DNA from 2 places in the Paenibacillus sp. FSL R5-0887 genome. Region 1 is predicted to be linked to the other one. Evidence: riboswitches for the same ligand, from Rfam matches in the RefSeq annotation. Region 1 holds a riboswitch; the other holds the start of a gene.
The links. A riboswitch is a leader RNA that binds a small molecule or an ion and turns the genes downstream of it on or off. The one in region 1 is predicted to bind cyclic di-GMP.
Positions count from the first base shown of each region.

Region 2: it holds a riboswitch for cyclic di-GMP, as region 1 does, so the genes downstream of both, MKY14_RS22590 (glycosyl hydrolase) here and MKY14_RS24980 (choice-of-anchor A family protein) in region 1, are expected to answer to the same signal.

Region 1 is NZ_JBBOCE010000002.1:1,598,235-1,601,910, forward strand. It holds gene MKY14_RS24980 (choice-of-anchor A family protein) at 1-2,398, opposite strand, end outside; cyclic di-GMP riboswitch class I at 2,507-2,597, opposite strand; gene MKY14_RS24985 (hypothetical protein) at 3,093-3,485, shown strand.
Region 2 is NZ_JBBOCE010000002.1:1,025,130-1,028,805, forward strand. It holds gene MKY14_RS22590 (glycosyl hydrolase) at 1-1,532, opposite strand, end outside; cyclic di-GMP riboswitch class I at 1,545-1,624, opposite strand; gene MKY14_RS22595 (sugar phosphate nucleotidyltransferase) at 1,761-3,134, opposite strand.

The DNA.
Region 1 (3,676 bases):
CTAAACCTGCTACATAGTAAGGTGCAGGACTTGATTCACCCGTTTTTGGCAATTCCTTCACAGGTGGCTTTCCTAATGGGATCGTATCGTCCACTACGATGATTTCATCAGGTGTTGGTGTTGGCGTTGGTGTCACTGCCGGTACCGGACCTAATGGGATCTCATCATCATCAACAAGTACTTCTGTGCTATTCGACGGTGTTGGTACTGGCGCTGGTGTCGGCGAAGCTACAGGCCCAAGCGGCACGGGATCTTCTGCAAGAACTATAGTGCCAATTACGGATGATGGCGTTGGTGTCGGGAACACCGAAGTCTCTGGTGTCGACGTTGGTGTTGCTTCAGGCGTTACCGTCGGTGTTGGTGTTGCCTCAGGCGTTACCGTCGGTGTCGGTGTTGCCTCTGGTGTTACCGTCGGTGTCGGTGTTGCCTCAGGCGTTACCGTCGGCGTTGGTGTTGGCGTCACTGTCGGCGTTGGTGTTGGTGTCGGCGTTGGTGTTGGTGTCACTGTCGGCGTTGGTGTCGGCGTTGGTGTCACTGTCGGCGTCGGCGTTGGTGTTGGTGTCGGCGTCACTGTCGGCGTCGGTGTTGGTGTCGGCGTTGGTGTCACTGTCGGCGTTGGTGTCGGTGTTGGCGTCACTGTTGGCGTTGGCGTTGGTGTTGGTGTCGGTGTCGGTGTCGGCGTCACTGTCGGCGTCGGTGTTGGCGTCGGTGTCACTGTCGGCGTCGGCGTTGGTGTCACTGTCGGCGTCGGCGTCGGTGTCGGCGTTGGTGTCACTGTCGGTGTTGGTGTCGGTGTTGGTGTCGGCGTTGGTGTCGGCGTCGGCGTCGGCGTCGGCGTTGGTGTCGGCGTCGACGTTGGTGTCGGCGTCGGCGTTGGTGTTGGTGTTGGTGTCGGTGTCGGCGTTGGCGTCGGTGTTGGTGTCACTGTCGGCGTTGGTGTCACTGTTGGCGTCACTGTCGGCGTTGGTGTCACTGTCGGCGTTGGCGTCGGTGTTGGTGTCACTGTCGGCGTTGGTGTCGGTATTGGTGTCGGCGTCGGCGTTGGTGTTGGTGTTGGTGTTGGTGTCGGCGTCGACGTTGGTGTCGGTGTCGGCGTCGGCGTTGGTGTTGGTGTTGGTGTCGGCGTTGGCGTCGGTGTTGGTGTCACTGTCGGCGTTGGTGTCGGTATTGGTGTCGGCGTCGGCGTTGGTGTTGGTGTTGGTGTCACTGTCGGCGTTGGTGTCGGTGTTGGCGTCACTGTCGGCGTTGGTGTCGGTGTTGGCGTCACTGTCGGCGTTGGTGTCGGCGTCACTGTCGGCGTCGGCGTCGGCGTTGGTGTTGGTGTCACTGTCGGCGTCGGCGTTGGTGTCACTGTCGGCGTCGGACATGGTGTTGGCGTCGGTGTCGGCGTTGGTGTCACTGTCGGCGTTGGTGTCACTGTCGGCGTTGGCGTTGGTGTCACTGTTGGTGTCGGCGTCACTGTCGGCGTTGGCGTTGGTGTCACTGTTGGTGTCGGCGTCACTGTCGGCGTTGGCGTTGGCGTTGGTGTTGGTCCAGGTTCATCACCATCGTATGGATAGTGGTGAAATTCACCACCACCAGTACCTTTGAGTGAAGCCGCCACTAAAGTACCGTTAATCTGACCATTAATAAAATCAACATGAGCATAGGGGGCAAGTATGCTTCCCATTACACCTATGCCTGCCATATCAAGATACGCAGCTTGGCTAAAGTTAAGCAAAATTTTCTTGCTGTTCAACACGTTATTAGGTAGAAATCCGAAGTTTTTCATTTTTACGTTAGAACCATCAATATTAATAATTGCAGTAGATCCTGAAGGAACATTTATTGTAATTCCGTAGGTATTAGAGACGTTATCTCCTGAAACATTAAAAACATTGACCGCAGGATCTGTACCTGTCAGGGTAAGGCTGCCATATTGGTACACTGTTGTTCCATTCGCCGGCAATGCTGCAAGTTCTGCTGATTTGTCCTTCAAAGACTGACCTACGGCTGAAAAGTCAATCGTACTCCCCTGTCTTTTTGTACCACCCTTGAGGAGCGTTACATTCCCTGAAAAATCTCCCCCGTGCACGATATTCCCATAAACAGTACCTCCGTTGAAAGTAAGATGCCCTCCAACAACAAGTGTGTCAGTCAGGGAAACCTCTGCAGCGGTCAACCTATCTCCAACACTATAGTTGGTTAAGTTAACGTTACCTCCAGCAGCAAACCTTCCTTCCGTATCCGAAACTGTTGTTATATCCCCTAGAATAAACACGTTGTAGACCGCTGCAATTCCCAATGTAGAAGAACTACTAGCTCCAGCAACTCCAGCTCCTAATGAGGAAAGCCCACTACCTACCGTCAAAATCCCAGCTAATACAAGCGAGAGTAACGGTTTTATTCTTCTTTTCAAATGGCACACCTCCTAAAACTATGATTTATATTAATCAGAATAATTACCAGAAACTCTAAAGGACCTAACAACAAAAAAGACCGCCAAAAAGAAGTGAAATTCCCTTCTCATGGCAGTCGGACGGTCATTGTGCCTTTAAGACACTTTAGACTCCTGGACTTTGCGTCCCGCCCTTTCAGACGGTTTGCTATTATCATGACTATATATATGTATTACACTGCAAGTCCAGAACTGGTAGCTGAAGCATTCTATCCAATAACAGTCTATGACTTTTAATACTTTTGAATTAATAACAGTTTAGCTCCCGACACCCACAATTGTCAATCAATTCCTTTCGATAATTCCCCGCATTAGTACCACACAAAAAAAGCGCCTAAAGGCGCTTCGCATAAGGTTTTTCATTAAATTTTAAAGTAACTGTATATAGCCCAATATGGATATCCATAAGGGAACACTCAAAATTAAACCAAAAAACAATCCACGCTGGAGGCTGCCCTCTTTTTCCATCATAATTCTCCTTTATTTGCGTTCGATACATTAATTTTTATTATTACAATTTTTAATATAATTTATTCTTCGTTATTAAGTTGTGAATTTAATCACATTGGATAAGCTGTTTAGAAATACCATTGATTATTTTTGGAATATCGGGGTAGAATACGAATATACGTTCCTATTAGAGGTGATGAGATTCATGCATAGAGCAGAAAGCAGGGACAACATGCTGGTGAAATCTTATTTATTGCTTCCGATGATTTTATCAGCTTTCGAACGGGACTCCGCCATTTTATCTACACACTTACGAACACCCGCCCCTTATCTGGAGGTGCTTGGAACAGCTGCTGCAGTAGCTACAACAGATCTAAGGGATGTTCGTGCAGAAATGAGAAGACGGGGAATCAAGGTGTATGAGCAAAACAGACTTAATACTGGAATTGAAGCCAAGTATATATGTCGTGGCTATCATGAACGAATGCTGCTGTTGAATGACATTGTTGCGGCTCAGGCTGCCATCCATATGCGCAGATACCTAGGGCTGGATATTTCATCTTTTAAGAGTTACGAAGAACAGTACCAGATTAAGTAAAGCTGTATAGAAGCCGCTGCGCTCTCTCCCCCCGATCAATTAGTGAACAAAAAAATAGGCCTTACCATGGGAGTTGGCAAGACCTGAGAGAGATATACCACAAAACACTGGGGGGTGTTTGGTGTCTCTAATATATACCTCGAACCTGAAAAAAAGCTGATAGGCACATAAAAATTACATTAAAAATATTG
Region 2 (3,676 bases), 570 kb from region 1:
AAAAGTGCACTTGCTGGAACTGTCTCTTTAGCTTGACTAGCACTTTCCCACATCAAGCGGACTCTCGCATCGCCTTCATTCTCGTAATACTCCACCTTGATATCATATAGCTGGCCAGCCTTCAGCGTTATAGTGCCCTTACGCTCAGTACCACTTTGCTTAGTCCAACTATCAATCACGGATTCCCCATTCACCCAGACACGGATACCATCATCTGAGGTAGTGTAAAATGTATATTGCTCATTATATAATGGCTTGATTTTACCGCTCCAACGTATGGAGAACCGATCAATCCCGAGGGCGGCATCCGGCGAGCCTTGCCGCCAATTGAAATCGATTATTGCATCAGTTCTGTTAAGAGCTGCTGCTCCCGACAACTGCATGTTGTTGTAATACTCTCCTGCAAGCCCCTTCGCGAGAGGAATTGCTGCCTCCCCCTCTTCTTCGGAAGGTGCCGGCGCTGGTGCGGCGCTAGGTGTCGGTGCCAGACCAGTATTTAATTTATCTCTGGTCAGGGTATAGTTGCTATTCATAAATGTTTTGATTGTGTCTGCACTGTTATTCTCGTAAAGCATTTTTCCCCAGCTCATCATATACGTCCATTTACTTTGCGATTGCTGAAGCTTCTCCAGATTAGGCATTTCACCATTCTCCCCGATCGCAATCGGTTTGCCTGCGGCTAGACTCAATAAGCTGTCATAGTATTTTTGCTGGTAATCATTTTCGTATATATCTGCTGCCAGAATATCTACTTTATCAGCACCTGGATAAGTTAGCGCATAAGGATCTGACCAAACATTGGGAGCATTCGGACTCCATACCCATAACAAATTATTTAATTTATGAACGTTAACAAAACGGTCATACATAATATTCCATAGTTTAGAAAAGTTATTTTTCTTCCCCCACCAGAACCAGTTCCCGTTCATTTCATGATAGGGTCTCCAAAGCACCGGAACATTGGCATCGCGCAAGCTTTTTAAAGAGACGGCCACCTTATCAAGCTCAGCGATCAGATTGTTATATTGCTTGGTACCCGGTGTAACGTAACTATCGAACTCACTCTGGCTAAGTGTTTTTTTCACATTATCCCAGTCATAAGAGGTGCCCGGCAGGTTAGCATGAAAAGTCATAGCTACGATCCCGCCCGCTTTATTCCAGTTGATGGCGCTGTTCACCACATTTTGACGTTGCCAAGCCATCGTTGCTTCGGACTGACCACTGATCGCACCCATTTCATAACCGTGAAGAGCCGCATATTGCCCGCTGGTTCCCTTCAGCATATTGTTAATTTCATCTGGACTTTCTAAATAGTCATGTTGACCGGCAATAATACCTTTTCCTGAGATCGAGTAAAAATAGTTAAGCAGCTTTACGGCTTCAGGTGAGGCACCTGGGGTAACTGGCGTTCCAGAATTTGAAGCAGCTATGACAACAGACGGCGAAATTCCAACAGCAAGCGGAAGTGCAGTCAGAAACAGGACGAGTGACAGAAATGCACCAAACAATCGATACGTACGGTAAGCTTTCAAAATAATCTCCCTTTCGGTAGCCAGGCTGCCACTCTTTCGAAGGCCCTATAGCTTTGCGTCCCTACCTTTCGATAGGTTTGCCTTTTCAATTTAAGAGAAATAATCTCTCTTACCGTAAGTATCGACGACAATTAATGATATATTTAGTGTTTTTATGACTTTTTTTGATAATTGAGTCAATTTACCTGTTTCAAGAAATTTTGAATTGGTTAAATAGATAGGTTAGACCTATGAAATGAATTGTTGTAGTTCTATATCATTCCAGTCTAAAGTAATACGTATGTTATCTTCTTCTACTAATTCAGACCCCGTCTGTACCTCTATAAACTCAACATCCGTCAAAGCAAGGATCGCGTGCTTCGTTCCTTCCGGTATACGTACCACGTCCCCAGCCTTCACATTATGTTTTTTCTCATTCAGCACAATACTTGCTTCGCCGCTGACGATTGTCCAAATTTCACTACGCTTGCGATGTAATTGATAGCTGATATTATTCCCCTCGGATATAAAAATCCGTTTGGTCAGCACTTCATTGCCTTCATCATATTTCACATAATCAATAACTTTGTAATGGCCCCAACGGCGTTCCTCGTACATCGGTCTTTGTTCAAAGGTCTTCAGCACTTCTTTAATCCGTGGGCTCTCAGCTTTATGGGTAACTAGAATCCCATCCGGGCTAGCCGCAATGATCAGATCCTTCGCACCAATTACCGTAATCGGAATGTCCAGCTCATTAATCAAGCAAGTCCCCTCAGAATCCGCCGTCACAAAACCTTTTCCTACATGCTTGCTGCTCATTTCCTCTGTCAGCGTATTCCACGTTCCAAGATCCTTCCAGAATCCATCATACGGCTGCACCACAATATGTTCTTCTTTCTCCACCACTTCATAATCAAAGCTGATGGAAGACAATAGCTTATACTGCTTCTGCAATTCTTCATATCCTAAAGGCAACCCTTTACGCTGCAAAATATCTAACAAGTACCCTAAGCGGAAGGCAAACACTCCGCAATTCCACAAGGCATTTTGTTCGATGAGCTGTTCTGCTTGTATGCGGTCTGGTTTCTCTTGAAAGTGACTCACCTTCATAAAACCATTTTCCCCCGCCTCTTCGGTGGTAGGAATAATATATCCGTATTTCTCTGAGGCATGTTCAGGAACAACACCCATTAGAGCCAGATTTGCTCCACTTTCCAGCATGGTCCCCTCAAGCATAGCTATGGTATCGAAAAAAGATGCTTCTACATAAGGGTCAACAGGCAATATTGCTACCGTCTCCGCTGGAGAAACACCTGCCACTGAATAAAGATAGGTAGCTGTTAAGGCGATAGCCGGAAAAGTATCCCGACGCTCCGGTTCAACGATAATCGGCACATGACTTCCCAATTGGCTTTGTATCATTTCTACTTGGCCGCGGCCGGTGGCCAGATAAGATGATTCTGCCATCCCTGCTTCCTCCAGCTGTCTCCAGACACGTTGTACCATGGATTCTGGTTCACCTTGAGGGCTTTCAAGTACCTTTAGAAATTGCTTTGAACGTGAGTCGTTGGACAACGGCCATAACCGTTTACCTGAACCGCCTGATAGAAGTACCATTTTCATAGAATGAACCCTCCTTGAATTATGGAAATCGAGCATATTTGAATTGTTATCAAAACGTCAGCTTCCACTTAGCCTTATTTCGAGCGGATGCACTAAAAAAATTTGTTAGGTAGAAACCACTCCAAGGGATTTTGGACTTCCGATCGCTGTTATCCTCAGATTTCCTGATTGAACCGCTTCTCGCGGTAGAAATCCGAGGATAGCATATGCTTTCGAAGCTAGCTTTCCTACGGAAATCTTTCGGGCGAACACTCCGTTTCTACAGTTCCAAATTCCCTTTCCGTTCTTCACCTAACCAACTTCTTCTTAATACTTGATCCGTGCGTACCGGACTGTACCAGCCGGAAGCAAGCACGTTTTTCTAAAGATTTGCTTCTGCTCCGGGGGAGGCAGCTGCAACTGCAAGAACAACTGCAACTACAAGAGCAAGACTAATTGCCACCACAGAGACAGAGACAATGACAACTACAACTACAACTGCTACTGCTACTGCGGTATATAATCAGAGTACCTAACTTTATAAATTGCTTAGAAACTTAAGA